3 regions of the Aestuariimicrobium sp. G57 genome follow, and region 1 is predicted to be linked to each of the others. Evidence: predicted binding sites of a transcription regulator. Region 1 holds the regulator's gene; each other region holds the start of a gene.
What was found. Region 1 encodes LexA, which represses DNA repair genes until DNA is damaged. Its sites were predicted from a motif close to TCGAACANNTGTTCGA; they were not measured.
Positions count from the first base shown of each region.

Region 2: the regulator LexA is predicted to act here: its motif matches at 3,125-3,140, upstream of ACQCX5_RS08610 (DUF222 domain-containing protein).
Region 3: the regulator LexA is predicted to act here: its motif matches at 2,594-2,609, upstream of ACQCX5_RS01820 (DUF222 domain-containing protein).

Region 1 is NZ_JBNINW010000001.1:80,516-85,482, reverse strand. It holds gene ACQCX5_RS00410 (DUF2752 domain-containing protein) at 1-158, opposite strand, end outside; gene ACQCX5_RS00405 (RDD family protein) at 295-1,251, shown strand; gene ACQCX5_RS00400 (hypothetical protein) at 1,356-1,556, opposite strand; gene lexA (transcriptional repressor LexA) at 2,044-2,892, shown strand; gene ACQCX5_RS00390 (ATP-dependent DNA helicase) at 2,906-4,858, opposite strand.
Region 2 is NZ_JBNINW010000003.1:327,133-332,099, reverse strand. It holds gene ACQCX5_RS08625 (glycoside hydrolase family 3 protein) at 1-1,021, opposite strand, end outside; gene ACQCX5_RS08620 (DedA family protein) at 1,284-2,087, shown strand; gene ACQCX5_RS08615 (DUF4352 domain-containing protein) at 2,116-2,946, opposite strand; gene ACQCX5_RS08610 (DUF222 domain-containing protein) at 3,180-4,109, shown strand; gene ACQCX5_RS08605 (hypothetical protein) at 4,496-4,645, shown strand; gene ACQCX5_RS08600 (hypothetical protein) at 4,793-4,967, shown strand, end outside.
Region 3 is NZ_JBNINW010000001.1:378,566-383,532, forward strand. It holds gene alaS (alanine--tRNA ligase) at 1-2,404, opposite strand, end outside; gene ACQCX5_RS01820 (DUF222 domain-containing protein) at 2,817-4,157, shown strand; gene ACQCX5_RS01825 (hypothetical protein) at 4,642-4,869, opposite strand; gene ACQCX5_RS01830 (DUF948 domain-containing protein) at 4,871-4,967, opposite strand, start outside.

The DNA.
Region 1 (4,967 bases):
AGCAGCGGGCAGGGAACTCCGAGCCCAGTGAGCCGGTATGTTCCCCCCAGCGCGAGGCCGACCAGCGCAACGCCGGCCACACGACGCAGCGCGTCGGGCGCAGAGAACTCGGCATGGGCATGGCCCACGGCCGACGCGACTTGGCTTTTCGCTCCCACCTCTCCAGTGTGACAGTTCGTCAAATGTCTGGGCCATTCGCGTTGGTGTGACCGGCTGGTGGTCTAGATTGTGACGAGGCCACACCCGGCCGGCAAGTACGCCCATCCGGCCTCGCCGGAATTGATGGAGAACCTGATGAGCAACAATTGGAACGATCCGAACGCCCCTCACGGTGACAACAACCAGAGTGGGTGGGACCAGAGCGGCAGCGCCGACCAGGGCCAGCAGCCCGACCAGTGGGGCCAGTCGCAGCAGTCGGCCGGCAACACCTGGGACCAGGGCCAGCAGCAGCCCGCCGCCGACCAGTGGAACCAGCAGCAGCCCGGCGCCGACCAGTGGGGCCAGTCGCAGCAGTCGGCCGGCAACACCTGGGACCAGGGCCAGCAGCAGCCCGGCGCCGACCAGTGGGGCCAGTCGCAGCAGTCGGCCGGCAACACCTGGGACCAGGGCCAGCAGCAGCCCGGCGCCGACCAGTGGAACCAGCAGCATCCCGGCGCCGACCAGTGGAACCAGCAGCAGGCCGCTGGTTGGGACCAGGGAGCCGCGCAGCAGCCCTACGGTGCAGCCCCCGGCTACGGTGCCACACCCGGCTATGGCGTCCAGGCTGCTCCGGGCGCCAAGGTGCATCCGATGCTGGGCATTCCGCTCGCAGACTGGGGCAAGCGCGCCCTCGGTGGCTTGCTCGACTTCGTGCTGCCCGGCTTCATCGCCGGCATCATCCTGAGCCTGATCTTCGCCCCCGAAGTCACCTCGACCAGCGGTGGGGTGAGCGTCACCCAGACCAACAACTGGCCGAACATCATCTTCAGCCTGCTGCTGTACCTTGCCCTTGCCTTCGTCAGCCAGCACACCGGCCAGAGCTGGGGCCGCAAGATCGCCAAGACCCAGTTGGTCGGCGAGGACGGTCGTCCGATCGGTCTGGCCAAGAGCTTCATCCGTTACCTGCTGCACTATGTTGACTCGTTCATCTGCCTCATCGGTTGGCTCTTCCCGCTGTGGGATTCGAAGCGCCAGACGATCGCCGACAAGATCATGAAGACCTACGTGATCGACGTCAGCCAGACTGGTCCGGTCAACGTCGCCCAGCAGTGATGAGCTGAGCACGGTCCACCTCCTCGAGGGCCACCTTGCGCACAGGGCCCCAGCCATTCGGCTGGGGCCCTGTTCACATTCGGCTGTGCCTGCTCAGTGCCTGCTCAGCGCGACGCAACGACAGCCACGTCATCGCCAGCAGCGCCATCGGGTGCGCTGACTGTCCACAAGCCCTGGACGACCACCACCACGCCCACCACGAAGACCAACGCGAATGCCACCATGATCGCCAGCAATGCCCGATCACCCAGGCCGGGGTTGCTCGACCGTCGCGCACCCCGTGCCGGGGCGAGCGCCGAAGACACAGTGCATGCGGCCCCATGGGGCCGACCCGCATCGCGACGCTGCCGCGCCGGTGCAACAGGCTGCACAGGTAGCGGTTGGCGGGTGGCCCGCGCGCGCGGGCGACGTCCATCTTGGACGCGGACCGATGAGTTGAGGGTGACAGCGCTCATGTGGATTCTCCTCTGGTGGCCGTGCACACATCCTGCGCAACGGGTGTGGAACTTCGGGGAACAGCTGCGAGCTTCGAACACCTGTTCGAGATGGACTCTAGCGGCTGACGGCTCGCGATTCAAACACTTGTTCCAAACAAACGTTCGACTCACGTTCGCCGACCACCAGCGCCACGCACGAACAGTTGATCACCCGCCTCTGACAAAATCTCCAGCGCACGTCCCCGGCCGCGCTCACCCATGCCGCCCGTAGCCCAAAGTCGGCACGGCGTCGCCCGCGACACGCCAGTTCGAACAGGTGTTTGAATCACGTCATGGATGGCAGTAAGCTGGGTGCATGGTTGCCGATGAATCCCCCCGACGCGCTCAGGCCCCGGCCCCCCAGGCTCCTCGCCGCGCCCGCCGCGGTCCGGGGCGACCCACCAATGCCGAGGTCGCCGCAGAGCTCGGCACCATCACCTCCCTGCCCGATGGGCCGGCCGATGCCGACGGCCTGACGCCGCGACAGCGCCGAATCCTCGAAGTCATCCGCGATGCGGTGGCCGCACACGGCTACCCGCCGAGCATTCGTGAGATGGGCGAGGCCGTCGGTCTCGCGAGCCCCAGCAGCGTCTCGCACCAGCTCAAAACGCTTGAGACCAAGGGCTTCCTGCGTCGGGACCCGAAACGCCCCCGCGCGCTCGAGGTGCAGCTCCCCCCGTCCCTGGCCCTCACCGCAGCGCCACCCCGCCCCCACCCGATCGCCGCAAAGGCCGAGACGCAGCCCACCGAGGTAGAGGTCGACGAGACCGGCGTCAACGACGCGAACCCAGTCGGTGTGGCGGTCCCCATGGTCGGCCGAATCGCCGCCGGCGGGCCGATCCTCGCCGAAGAACGGGTCGAGGACGTGTTCGCCCTGCCGCGCCAGTTGGTGGGCGACGGTGTGCACTTCATGCTCGAGGTCAAGGGTGATTCCATGATCGACGCGGCCATCTGCGACGGCGACTGGGTGGTGGTGCGCCAGCAGGACACTGCCGTCAATGGGGACATCGTCGCGGCCCTGCTCGACAACGAGGCCACGGTGAAGACCTTCAAGCGCAAAGACGGTCAGGTCTGGTTACTGCCTCACAACAAGGACTACGAGCCCATCAACGGCAACTACGCCTCGATCATGGGCAAGGTCGTCGCGGTGCTGCGCAAGGTCTGAGGGCCGCGCGGCCTCAGTCGCGCGCCTGCTGCAGGCGACGCAGCGCCTGCACGGCCATCTCACGATCGGTGGTCATCCAGTATTCCGGCAGGGACGTGCGCAGGAACCCGCCGTAGCGGGCCGTCACCAGCCGTGGGTCGAGCACCGCGACGACGCCACGGTCGGTCGAGCGCCGGATGAGGCGCCCGCTGCCCTGGGCCAGCAGCAACGCGGCATGGGCGGCAGCCACCGACATGAAGCCGTTGCCGCCAGCCTCGGTGACGGCCTGCTGACGTGCCTGCATGAGCGGGTCGTCCGGGCGGGGAAAGGGGATCTTGTCGATGATGACGAGTTCACACGTCTCACCGGGCACGTCGATCCCCTGCCACAGCGACAGCGTGCCGAACAGGCTCACCGAGGGATCGGCGATGAACCTGCTCGTCAGGTCGCTCAGCTGCGACTCGCCCTGGCACAGGATGGTCATGTTCGGCAGTTGGGCACGCACATGTTTGGCCGCTTCGGTGGCATTTCGCTGTGAGGCAAACAGCCCGAGCGTGCGACCACCCGCCGCCCAGACGAGCTCCGCAATCTCTGCGAGCAGTTCGGGTGCCATCCCGTCGCGACGCGGGTTCGGCAGCCCCGCACCGACATACAGGATGCCCTGCTTGCGGTAGTCGAACGGCGAACCGACATCGATGCCCGCCCACGCCCACGGCGCGTCGTCATCCTCCTCGTCGAGCACCACACCCGGGTCGGCCACCCGCTGCTTGCGACTGAGTCCCACGCTCGCAGCGACGTTCTCGAACTCGCCGCCCACCGTCAGCGTCGCGGACGTCAGCACCGTGGGCGTCTGGCCGAACACTTTCTCGCGCATGAGCCCCGCCACCGACAGGGGGGCCACATGCGCCCATCGACCAGCACGCTCGCGTTCAGAGACCCAGACCACATCGGTGCCCTTCAGCGCCGCCATCCGTTCGGCGATGTCGAAGATCTCCTTGACGGCCGCTGCCGCCTGGGACTTCTCGGCATCATCGCCGCGCACGGTCCGGCCCTGGTCCTGTTTGCCCGTCAGTTCACTGGTCGCCTTGCGCGCCGCGTCACGCACCTGCGCAAATGCCCTCACCAGCGGGCCATCCTCAGTGATGCGGGCGAGTTCAGCCGCCGCCAGGGTGTCCTCGAGCGCCTCGGCGGCCTCGAGCAGTTCGACGCCCGCCTCATCGGTGAGCCAACCGAGTGCGCGCCGCGCCACCCGTTCGATGATCTGCGGGCTCAACTCATCACTGGCAGCACCGGTGACCCGGGAGACCAGGTCGTGGGCCTCGTCAATGATCACTGCCCCATGCTCGGGCAGCACTGTGCCGCCGTGCATGGCATCTATGGCGAGCAGGGCATGGTTGGTCACCACGAGGTCGGCCGCCCGGGCCCGTTCGCGGGACAACTCGACGAGGCACTCGCTGCCGAAGGGGCAGCGGTTCACCCCCAGGCACTCGCGCACCGGGATGGACACCTGCGCCCAGGCCGCAGGGGTGTGGCTCGGCGCGTCATCCCGGTCGCCCAGCTGCTTGTCCTTGACCTGCGTCTCGACCCATTCGCGCAACATGACCACTTCGGCGCCCACAGCCGAGGCGCGGTCGGCGTTGCGCGTCGCGGCGGCCAGTTCGGTGCCGCCCAGCAGGGCCTCTTGCTCTTCGCCCAGGCCTTCGCGGGTGCGATAGAGGCAGGCATAGTTCGTGCGGCCCTTCAGGATCGCTGCGGTGGGCCTGAACCCCGTGACCTCTTCGACGGCATCGAGCGCGGCCGGGATGTCCTTGGTGGCCAGCTGTGCCTGCAGGGCAAGCGTGGCGGTGGCAATCACAATGGGTGCGCCACCCTCTGCCAGGTGGGTCAGCGCGGGCGTCAGATATCCCAGCGATTTGCCCGTGCCCGTGCCGGCCTGCACCAGGCTGTGCGTGCCTGTTGACAGCGTCGCCGCGATGGCATCAGCCATCTGCTGCTGGCCGGGGCGGGGCGCGCCGCCGAGGTCGGCAACGGCAGCGGCAAGAACATCCTGATGGGTGGGCACCCGGCCACTGTAGTGGTCGCCCACGAACAGCAGT
Region 2 (4,967 bases), on a different contig from region 1:
ACTTTTCGCGGACGCCCGCCATGGTGAGCGCATCGGTGACGACGACACCGTTGTAGCCGAGTTCTTCGCGCAGCAGACCCGTGAGGATCTTCTTCGACAGGGTCGCGGGGTCACCCGAGTCGTCGAAGGCAGGCATCAGCAGGTGCGCGGTCATGACCATGTCGACACCGGCGGCGATCGCGGCCCGGAACGGCGGGGCGTCGATGGTCTCCCACTCCTCGCGGCTGTGGTCGATGACCGGCAGGCCGTAGTGCGAGTCGGTGGCCGTGTCGCCGTGACCGGGGAAGTGCTTGGTCGAGCTCGAGACCCGACCGCCCTCCTGGTAGCCCGTGACCTGGGCGCCGGCCATCGCCGCGACCAGTTCGGGGTTGGACGAGAACGACCGCACGCCGATCACCGGGTTCAACGGGTTGACGTTGACATCGGAATCGGGGGCGAAGTTCACATTGATGCCGACAGCACGCAGCTCTTTGCCGGTGATGTCGGCCGCCTGCTTGGCGTCGGCGACGCTACGACCGGCACCGAGGGCCATCGAGCCGGGGAACTGGGTGGCGGGTGCTCCGAAGCGGGTGACGACACCCATCTCCTGGTCGGTGGCGATCTGCAGGGGGACTTCGGACTTGCCGGACGCAGTGATCGCCGCGCGCTGCAGCCCGTTGCTGAGTTTGGCCACCTGGACGGGGTCCATGGTGGTGCCGGTGGGGCCGTAGGAGTCGGTCCAGGCGAAGTAGATGACGCCGCCCAGGTGCAGCTTCGAGACGACGTCCGAGGGCTTCTCGTAGCCGTACTGCGGCAGGTTGCGCCTGTCGGGGCCGTCAGCGGTCGAGCCGTAGACCTCCTGGATGAAGAGCTGGCCGATCTTCTGGTCCTCGGTCATGCGTCCGATGGCGGACTTGACCCAGGGGGTTTCGTTCTTCTTGGGCGATGCGCTCGCGTAGTTCGAGCAGGCTGCTGCGCCAGCCACCCCGGCCGTGGCGGCCAGGAAGATGCGGCGGCTGAGGGATGAATCGAGGAAAGCCACGATGCCTCATTTCGATTGCCGGGGGGTCGACGTCGACCCCCAGTTGATGCGGTGTCGTGAGGCTAGGCGTGGAGGTGCAGGGTGTGCACGGATTGAGCGAAATCCTTTTCTCTGATACTTGTTTTGTAACGATGTGTTTGGTAGTGGGGGCAGGAATCACTGCACCTTGAGCGCTCTCAGCAGTTGTTCAGGGTCGGTGAGCGATCGCACGCGGTGCGTGCGCAGTTCCGTGGGATGCGCTGCCCCGGGTACCCTCGTGTGCATGCAGCACGACTCCAGCGGGTCGGATCCCACCCCCCGCGCCGAGCCCCCTCGCGCCGATGCCTCCGCCTCTGATGCGTCTGTGCCTGCCTCGTCCGTCGCGGCACCGCGACAGAAGGAGTGGTGGGAGGAAGAGGGCATGCCCTGGAAGCAGAAGCCCGGCCGTGAGGACTACTGGTGCATGGGCTGGATCGCCTTCATGGGCTTGTTCGGGCTGGCCATGCTGCCCCTGCGCGGGTGGCTGCTGGGGCTCAACCCGCAACTGCTGCTCGGCATCACGGGGTCGCGCAGCGGCGCCGCAGCCGTGGGGGCCCTGGCGTCGCAGGGTCTGGCGCCGCACTGGGTTTGGTACCTGTTGGCCGGCACCATCATGTCGATCAAGTTTGACTGGGTGTTCTGGTGGGCGGGCAAGCTCTGGGGCCGCGGCATGATCGAGGTCTGGGCCGGTCGGTCCGAGCGTGCCGCCAAGAGCTATGGACGAGCAGAACGCTGGGCCCAGAAATTGGGCTGGCTGGGCATGTTCATCGCCTATGTGCCGATCCCCCTGCCGCTGATGCAGGTGATCTTCGTGATGTTCGGCGCCTCGAAGATGAGCCTCAAGCGCTTCGTCGTGCTCGATTTCCTGGCCAGCACGACCTGGTTGCTCTTCTACATCGGGCTGGGCTGGATGATCGGTGAGCCGGCGGTGAAACTGCTGCAGGAGTATGCCAAGTACGCCAACTACGTGGCGATCGCGCTGGTGGTCTTCGTCATGGGCACGGTGATGTTCGGCCAGAAGAAGAGGCCACAGGCGCCGGTGGCCTGAGGGGCCACCGACGCCTGGGGTGCAGCGCTCAGGCCAGCGAGATCTTCTGGCCCTTGTCGAACAGGCCGCCCTTGACCTGGGCCTGAACCGGCTTCGCATCAGTCGGGATGTCGAACCACACCTTGCCCTTGATGGTGTTGCCCGGGTTGATCTCTTCGAAGGCAATGGCGCCGTCGACGAACAGGATGTCATCCGAAGGGGAGTATTCGACGTCGCTGCCGTCGAGCAGCTTGATGTCGTCGTCGGTGAACCACGTGGCCTTCTTGCCGACATTCTTGACGACGACGTCGACCACACAGAACTTGCCCTGGGGCTTGAGGGTGCCGGTGAGGTCGGTGACCGTCACGCCGCACTTGAAGTTGGACAGTGTGTACTGCAGGTCTCCCGACGTAACGGCAACACCGAGCTTGTTCTCGGCGGGCTTGGTTTCGGCGGGCTTGGTTTCGGCTGCCTTGGTTTCGGCGGGCTTGGTTTCGGCTGCCTTGGTTTCGGCTGCCTTGGTCTCGGCTGCCTTGGTCTCGGCCGTCGACGCGGCGGTCGAAGCGGGGGCGGCCGTGCTGGCGTCGTCCCCGCCGCCGCTGATCATGCCCCACAGCACGAGGACCGCCACGATGCCGCCGACGATGGCCAGGCCCTTGCGGGACTTCTTCTTGGGCGGCTGGGGCGCCGCCTGCAGGAACTGCGGCTGCTGGGGGTACTGCTGACCGGGCTGCTGCTGGCCGGGCTGGGGGCCGTACTGCTGACCCGGCTGGGGGCGGAACTGCTGACCGGGCTGGCCCGGGAAGGGGGTGCCGCTCTGGGGCGACATGGGGAACTGGTTGCCGCCCTGGGGCGGCGTGGGAGCGCCATTGTTGGCCATCGGGATTTCCTTTGCTGGAACCGGAGTGGATCGCGGGCGACAGCTGGCTCCTGGCCTTCTGGAAGGCCGGAAGTCGACCCTGCTGCGTCCGTGATTTCAAGGTAGGGAGGGGGTCTGACAAAAAGTTCTGCACAGCTTCGTCGTGGGGCTTTTGTGGGGCTCGATGGGCGTCTATGAGTGGAACACGAGTTCGAATCAGCGGTGTTTCGACGTGGTTGGGGTGGGGGTTGGTTGTGGAGCGTGAAGATGTCGACGAGTCGGTGAAGCGGGCGATGGTGGTTGGTTTGCGTGAGGCTCATGTGGCGCAGTGGAGGGCTGAGGCGGAGTCGTTCCGGTTGATGACTGAGGTGGCGGGGTTGTATTTCGTGGTGCCCGGTGGTGGGTCGGGGTCGGTGCTGGCTGGGGAGCGTCTGGAGGCGTTGGGTGGTGAGGGGGTACCGCTGGTGGGGGAGTTCTGTGTGGTTGAGGTGGCGCCGGTGCTGGGGTTGACCACGGATTATGTGCGGGCGACGAAGGCGTCGGCGCTTGATCTGCGTTACCGGTTGCCGCGGACGTATGAGTTGGTGATGGCGGGTCGGTTGCGGGTGTGGCAGGGCCGGGCGGCGGCGTCGATCACCCACCAGCTGTCGCGGGCGGTGTGTGCCCGGGTGGATGAGGAGTTGTCGGCGTTGGTGGGGTCGATGCCGTGGTCGCGGTTGGAGAAGGGGCTGCGGGCGCGGGTGATGGAGCTGGACCCCGGGGCTGCGCAGCAGGGGCGTGGGGCTGCGCGTCGGGGGCGTCGGGTGGAGTTCGGCCAGTCGGGGGACGGCATCACTGATGTGGTGGGGTTCCTGGATGCGGGTGATGCGGTGTTCCTGAATGCGCAGTTGTCGCGGATTGCGGGGATCCTGCGCGAGGGTGGGAGTGCCGAGAGTCTGGAGGTGCGGCGGGCGGTGGCGTTGGGGGTGTTGGCCTCGCCGGCGCGGGCGTTGCAGTTGTTGCAGGCCTCCCTGACCGAGGAGTTGCCGGAGGGTCTTGACCCCGAGTGCCCGGCGCGCGGGCAGCGGGGGCATGTGTGTGGGCAGGTGGCGGTGGACCCGGACCGGTTGTTGCCGAAGGTTGACCTGGTCGTCCATCTCACTGATGCGACGTTGGCGTCGGGTGAGGGTTGGCGCGGTGTGTGACGTCGGGGCCGGGGCGGTTGGTGGCGGGTCCGTTGTTGGCGGGGTGGGTGAAGGACCTGGTGGGGCATGCGCGGGTGGTGGTGCGTCCGGTGTTGGACCCGGATGGGGTGGCACCGGTGGATTCGTACGAGGTTCCGGCGAGCATGCGGCGGGTGGTGGGCTTGCGGAGCCCGGTTGAGGTGTTCCCGTTCGCGAAGCGGGTGAGTTTCGGGTTGGACCTGGACCATACGAGGCCGTGGGAGTCGTCGAGGCGGGCGTAGGTCGACCAGCAGGGTTCCCCGGTCGGTGCCGGTGAGGGTGTGGTGGGGCAGCCGTTGACCAGGACCGACAATTTGGGGCCGTTGTCGCGGCGGGTGAATCGGGCGAAAACCCATGGCGGGTGGCGGTTGACCCAGCCCGCGTCGGGGGTGTTCTTGTGGACCTCGCCGTTGGGGTTCGGCTACCTGGTCACCCCGAGCCAGTCCTGGATGATCACTGACCCGACCGGCCGGATCCTGCCGAAACACGGCACCGCTGCAGTACCCCAGATCGCCTGACCAGCAGGGCCCTGGTTCTTGTCGTGACCCGCCAGCATGGGTGCTGGCGGGCCATCGGCATGCCCCGGGGCGGTCCAGGCAGGGTAGTTGTCCACAGATCGTGGAATCGGGCTTTCGGGTGGCCCTTGGGTGGGTGATGATGGCGCCGTGTCCAGACGCCTGCGCCGCGCCCCCCTCGTCCCCCTCGGCATCGTTGTTGCCGGTGCTGTGCTGCTCGCGGGGTGCCAACCCAGCGGCGGCAGCACCTCGCCGATGCCGACGGTCTCGCCGATCCTGCAGACGACCCGCAGCAGCCCCAGCCGCACACCGACCGCGCCAAGCA
Region 3 (4,967 bases), 300 kb from region 1:
GGCCACGCAGGTCGGTGGCGAGGTTGCGCAGGTCGCCGGCCGCGACCCCGTCGAGACGCGAGCTGACGAGCAGCACGCGACCCACGGTGCGTCCGGCCTTGATGAGGTCGTCGGCACCCGCAGCGAGCTGCTGGGCCTTCATCTCGGCGATGGTCTTCTCGGCGTCCTTGAGCTGGGCCACGAGCTTCTCGACGCGGTCGGTGAGCTGGTCCGGCTGCACCTTGAGGATGCTCGCCAGCCCGCTGACCAGCGCCCGCTCGCCCGCCAGGTGGGTGAACGCATCGGTGCTGACCAGCGCCTCGACACGGCGCGTGCCCGAACCGATCGACTGCTCACCGAGCAGGGTCAGCATGCCGATCTCGCTGGTGCGCCCGACGTGGGTGCCGCCGCACAGTTCCCGACTCCACTCCCCCGCCAGTTCGACCATGCGCACGATCGGCGGGTACTTCTCGCCGAACATCGCCATGGCTCCCATCGCCTTGGCCTCTTCGAGCTTCATCTGGGTGTCGGTGACCTCGAAGTTGTCGCGGATCGCGTTGTTCGCGCGTTCCTCGATCTCTTGCTTGAGGGCCTCGGAAAGGCCCTGCTGGGCCGAGAAGTCGAAGCGCAGGTAACCGGGCTTGTTGTACGAACCGGCCTGGGTGGCGTTCTTGCCGACCAGTTCGCGCAGCGCCGCGTGGATGATGTGGGTCGCGGTGTGCGCCTGGCATGAGCCGATGCGGTGGGCGCCGTCGACTGCGGCCACGACCTCGTCCCCGACCACCAGGTCGCCGGTCGCCTCGACCGAGTGGACGACAAGACCGGGCACAGGGCGCTGCACATCGATGACATCGAGCTCGAAGCCATGCGCGCGCAGCACACCCAGGTCGGCGTCCTGGCCACCGGCCTCGGCATAGAACGGCGTCTCTTCGAGCACGACCTCGACGACCGAGCCCGCGGGGGCATGGTCGACCAACTGGCCGTCGTGGATGATGCCACGCACCCGGGTGGGCACGGTCAGCTCGGTGTAGCCCAGGAACGGGGTCTCGCCCTTGTCACGCAGCGAACGGAAGACCTCGGTGCTCGCACCGCCGGTCTTCTTCGCCTTGGCATCGGCCTTCGCACGGGCGCGCTGCTCGTTCATGAGCTCGACGAACTTTTCGCGGTCCACCTTGAGGCCCTGTTCCTCGGCCATCTCGAGGGTGAGGTCGATCGGGAAGCCATAGGTGTCGTGCAGCTGGAACGCCTGCTCACCACTGAGGGTCGAGGAGTGCTGGGCGCGCACCTGACTGACCGCGGTGTCGAACAGCTGGCTGCCCTGGGTCAGGGTACGGCGGAAGGTCTCCTCCTCGGCGGTGGCCGCCGAGAGCACGCGGTCCCACTGCGTGTCGATGTCGGGGTAGGACTCGTGCATCAGGTTCTTGCTGATGGTGAGCAGTTCGCCAATCACCGGGTCATGCACGCTGAGCAACCGCATGGCGCGGATGCTGCGGCGCAGCAGGCGCCGCAACACGTAGCCACGCGCCTCGTTGCCGGGGTTCACGCCGTCCGTCATCAGCATCAACGAGCTGCGCACGTGGTCGCCGACCACGCGCAGGCGCACGTCGTCGGTCTCGTCGGCGCCGTACTTCTTGCCGGCCAGCTCACTCGCCCGTGCGATGACGGGGAAGACCTGGTCGGTCTCGTACATGTTGTTGACGCCCTGCAGCAGGTAGGCGACGCGTTCGAGGCCCATGCCCGTGTCGATGTTCTTCGCCGGCAGCGGGCGCAGCACGTCGAAGTCGTCCTTCGCGCGCACTGCGGACAGTTCCTCGGTCTGGAAGACGAGGTTCCAGATTTCGAGGAAGCGGTCCTCGTCGGCCTCGGGGCCGCCGTCGGCGCCGTACTGGGGGCCGCGGTCGACGTAGATCTCGGAGCATGGACCACCGGGGCCGGGGATGCCCATGTTCCAGTAGTTGTCCTTGAGACCGCGTTCCTGGATGTGCTCGCGCGGCACGCCGACCTTCTGCCACAGGTCGATGGTCTCCTGGTCGCCGTACAGCGCGGTCACCCAGATCTTGTCGGGATCGAAGCCGTAGCCGCCGTTGTGCTGCTCGGTGGTGATCAGCTCCCAGGCGTACTCGATCGCCTCGGCCTTGAAGTAGTCACCGAACGCGAAGTTGCCATTCATCTGGAAGAACGTGCCGTGGCGGGTGGTCTTGCCCACCTCGTCGATGTCGAGGGTGCGCACGCACTTCTGCACGCTGGCAGCCCGCTTGAACGGGGCTGCCTCTTCACCGGTGTAGTAGGCCTTGAACGGCACCATGCCTGCGTTGACGAACAGCAGGGTGGGGTCGTTGTACAACAGCGACGTGCTGGGCACGATCGTGTGGTCCTTGGACGCGAAGTAGTCCAGGAAGCGACGTCCGACGTCGGCGGCCTTCATGGTGATCCTCTGGGTTGCGTGCGGTCGACCGGCGCCGGCGGGCGCTGGCCTCGGACAAGCTTAGACGTATGGCTGTCGTGGGACACGTGTGTTCCGCTGAGGGCGGGGTTCCTGCACGGGCACCAGGCCGGAAATAGTTGTCCACAGATCTTGCGCGGGGGTTGTGTGGGGGGCCCGGGCTTGAGAGAATAGAACAACAGTTCGACACGAGGTGGTGTCGGGTGGTGTTTCTGTCCAGTCGAGATGAAGGGGCGAGGTGGTCCGGATGGGATCCAGCGCCGTAGTAGAAGACCGATTCAGACCCGCAAGACCAAGATCGAAACCGAGGCCGCCGATCGACCGGCGACCCTCCGAGCAGCGGTTCGCGAAGAGCGAGATCAGCGCTGACGGGGCACGGGCGAAGCTGGTCGCCTTGAATGATGCGTTCCTCGCCAAATGCCGGGCGGAGGCCGAGGAGTTCCGGCTCTATGCCGAGTTCGCCGACCAATACCGGTTCGTGCCCGAAGAGAGCCCGGTGCTGGCCGGTACCGAGCGGTTGGTGCAGTGGGGCGGCGACGGCACCCCGGGGGTGGCGGAGTTCTGCACCCTCGAGTTGGCGGCGGCGCTGCGGCAGTCCGAAGAAGCGGTCCGCATCCACATCGCGCACGCGTTGGCGGTCAGGCACCGGTTGCCGAACACGTGGGGCGTGCTGATGGACGGCCGGCTGCGGGTCTGGCAGGCCACCGAACTCGCCAGCGCCACCTGGGAACTGTCGTACGAGCAGGCGATCGAGCTGGACCGGGACCTGCCCCACTGGCTCAACACCATGGCGTTCGGCCGGGTACTGGAGTTCATCAAAGCCTGCGTGAAAGAACTGCTCCACGACCCTGATGCCGAACCCATCGACCCCGCGTTGGCCAGGCGCAGGGTGGAGATCAACACCCGCGGCGTCGACGGCTCCGGGGCCGGGGTCGCCGACGTGTCCGCCACGATTGATACTGCGGATGCGATCTTCCTCGACGCGCAACTGAACCGGCTCGCCGAAATCCTCGCCCACGGCGGCAACCGCGAGTCGCAGCAGGTCCGCCGCGCCCAGGCGTTGGGGCTGTTGGCCTCACCGGCGCGGGCGTTGCAGCTGCTGCAGGCCGCGCTCACCGATGAGCTGCCCGGCGAGGACGAGGGTTTCGATGCCCGCTGCCCTGCGCAGGGCCAGCGGGGGCACACCTGCGGTGCGGTCACTGTTGACCCCGACGCATTGCTGCCCCGCACGGAACTGGTCGTGCATCTGACCGACACCACCCTGCGCAGCGGTGAAGGGCTGGTGAAGGTCGAGAAGGCCGGGTCCTTGTTGGCGGGGTGGGTGAAACACCTCACCGGGAACACCCGCATCAGCGTCCGGCCCGTGCTGAACCCGGAAGAGCTCGCACCGACCGACGCCTACCACGTGCCGGCCCGGATGCGGGAATGGATCACCCTGCGCAACCCCCACGAAGCCTTCCCCTACTCCAAGAAACCATCCCGCGGGCTCGACCTCGACCACACCATCCCCTGGCGACCCACAATGTGCGGGGAGCAACCGATGACCAGGCCCGACAACCTCGCCCCACTCTCCCGCAAAGTCCACCGCGCCAAAACCCACGGCGGCTGGCGCCTGTCCCAGCCCTCACCCGGCACCTACCTCTGGAAATCACCACTCGGCTTCGGCTACCTCGTCACACCCAGCCACACCTGGCTCATCCAGGACCCCACCGGACAGATCCTGGCCGCCGCCTGACACCCACCCCCGCCGCACCCGCCGCACCCCGGCGGGCCACCGGCATGCCCGCGCGCGGGTTCAGTTCATTCAGCTCACGTCCCCGACAACTCCCACCACGCCGGCATCGCGGCCATGGCCACGACGAGCGCGATCGAGACGATGATGAGGGCTGGAGCAAGAATCTGAATGAACATGCATCAAGCATGCGAAATGTGGGCTGACCAGCACATCCACCAGCGGTCCCCACCCCGGGTCACCCGCTCACACCCCCGGACGACCCGACCCTGAGCCCTACCCCAAGGGTTCCACCGGCTGGCGCAGGATCGTCCGCAACTTCGCCGGGTCAGTGCGCCGGGTATCGGACAGGTAGACCTCGTGATGGCGATGCATGGCACTGGGCTCCTGCGCGCATCCGTCACCCACGCCGGCTGGGCGATCATCATGCGCCAGTGCCACGCATCCTTGTCGCGGGAGGTGACAGCCTCCGACCAACGAGTGGGAACTACTTCTTTTCCATGCCCAGCTCGGTGCGCAGTTCGTCCTCGCGCTCGGTCATCGAGTGCTGCACGGTGGTGATGAACTCCCCCACCTGGTCGATGAGCTCGCTGAACCTCTGCGACGCCGAATCCTGCAGGTGCTGCGGCGTCGCCTTCTTGGCGAGCTCGCGCCCCTTCACGACCACGAACACGGTCACGCCCACTCCCAGGGCGAAGAACACGAAGCGTCCCATGTCACTTCACCCGCTTCGCGGGCTTGGCGGCCGAGCGGCCCTTGATGGCATTGCGCACGCCGTAGCTGAACGCCGCGGTCTTGACCAGGGGGCCGCCG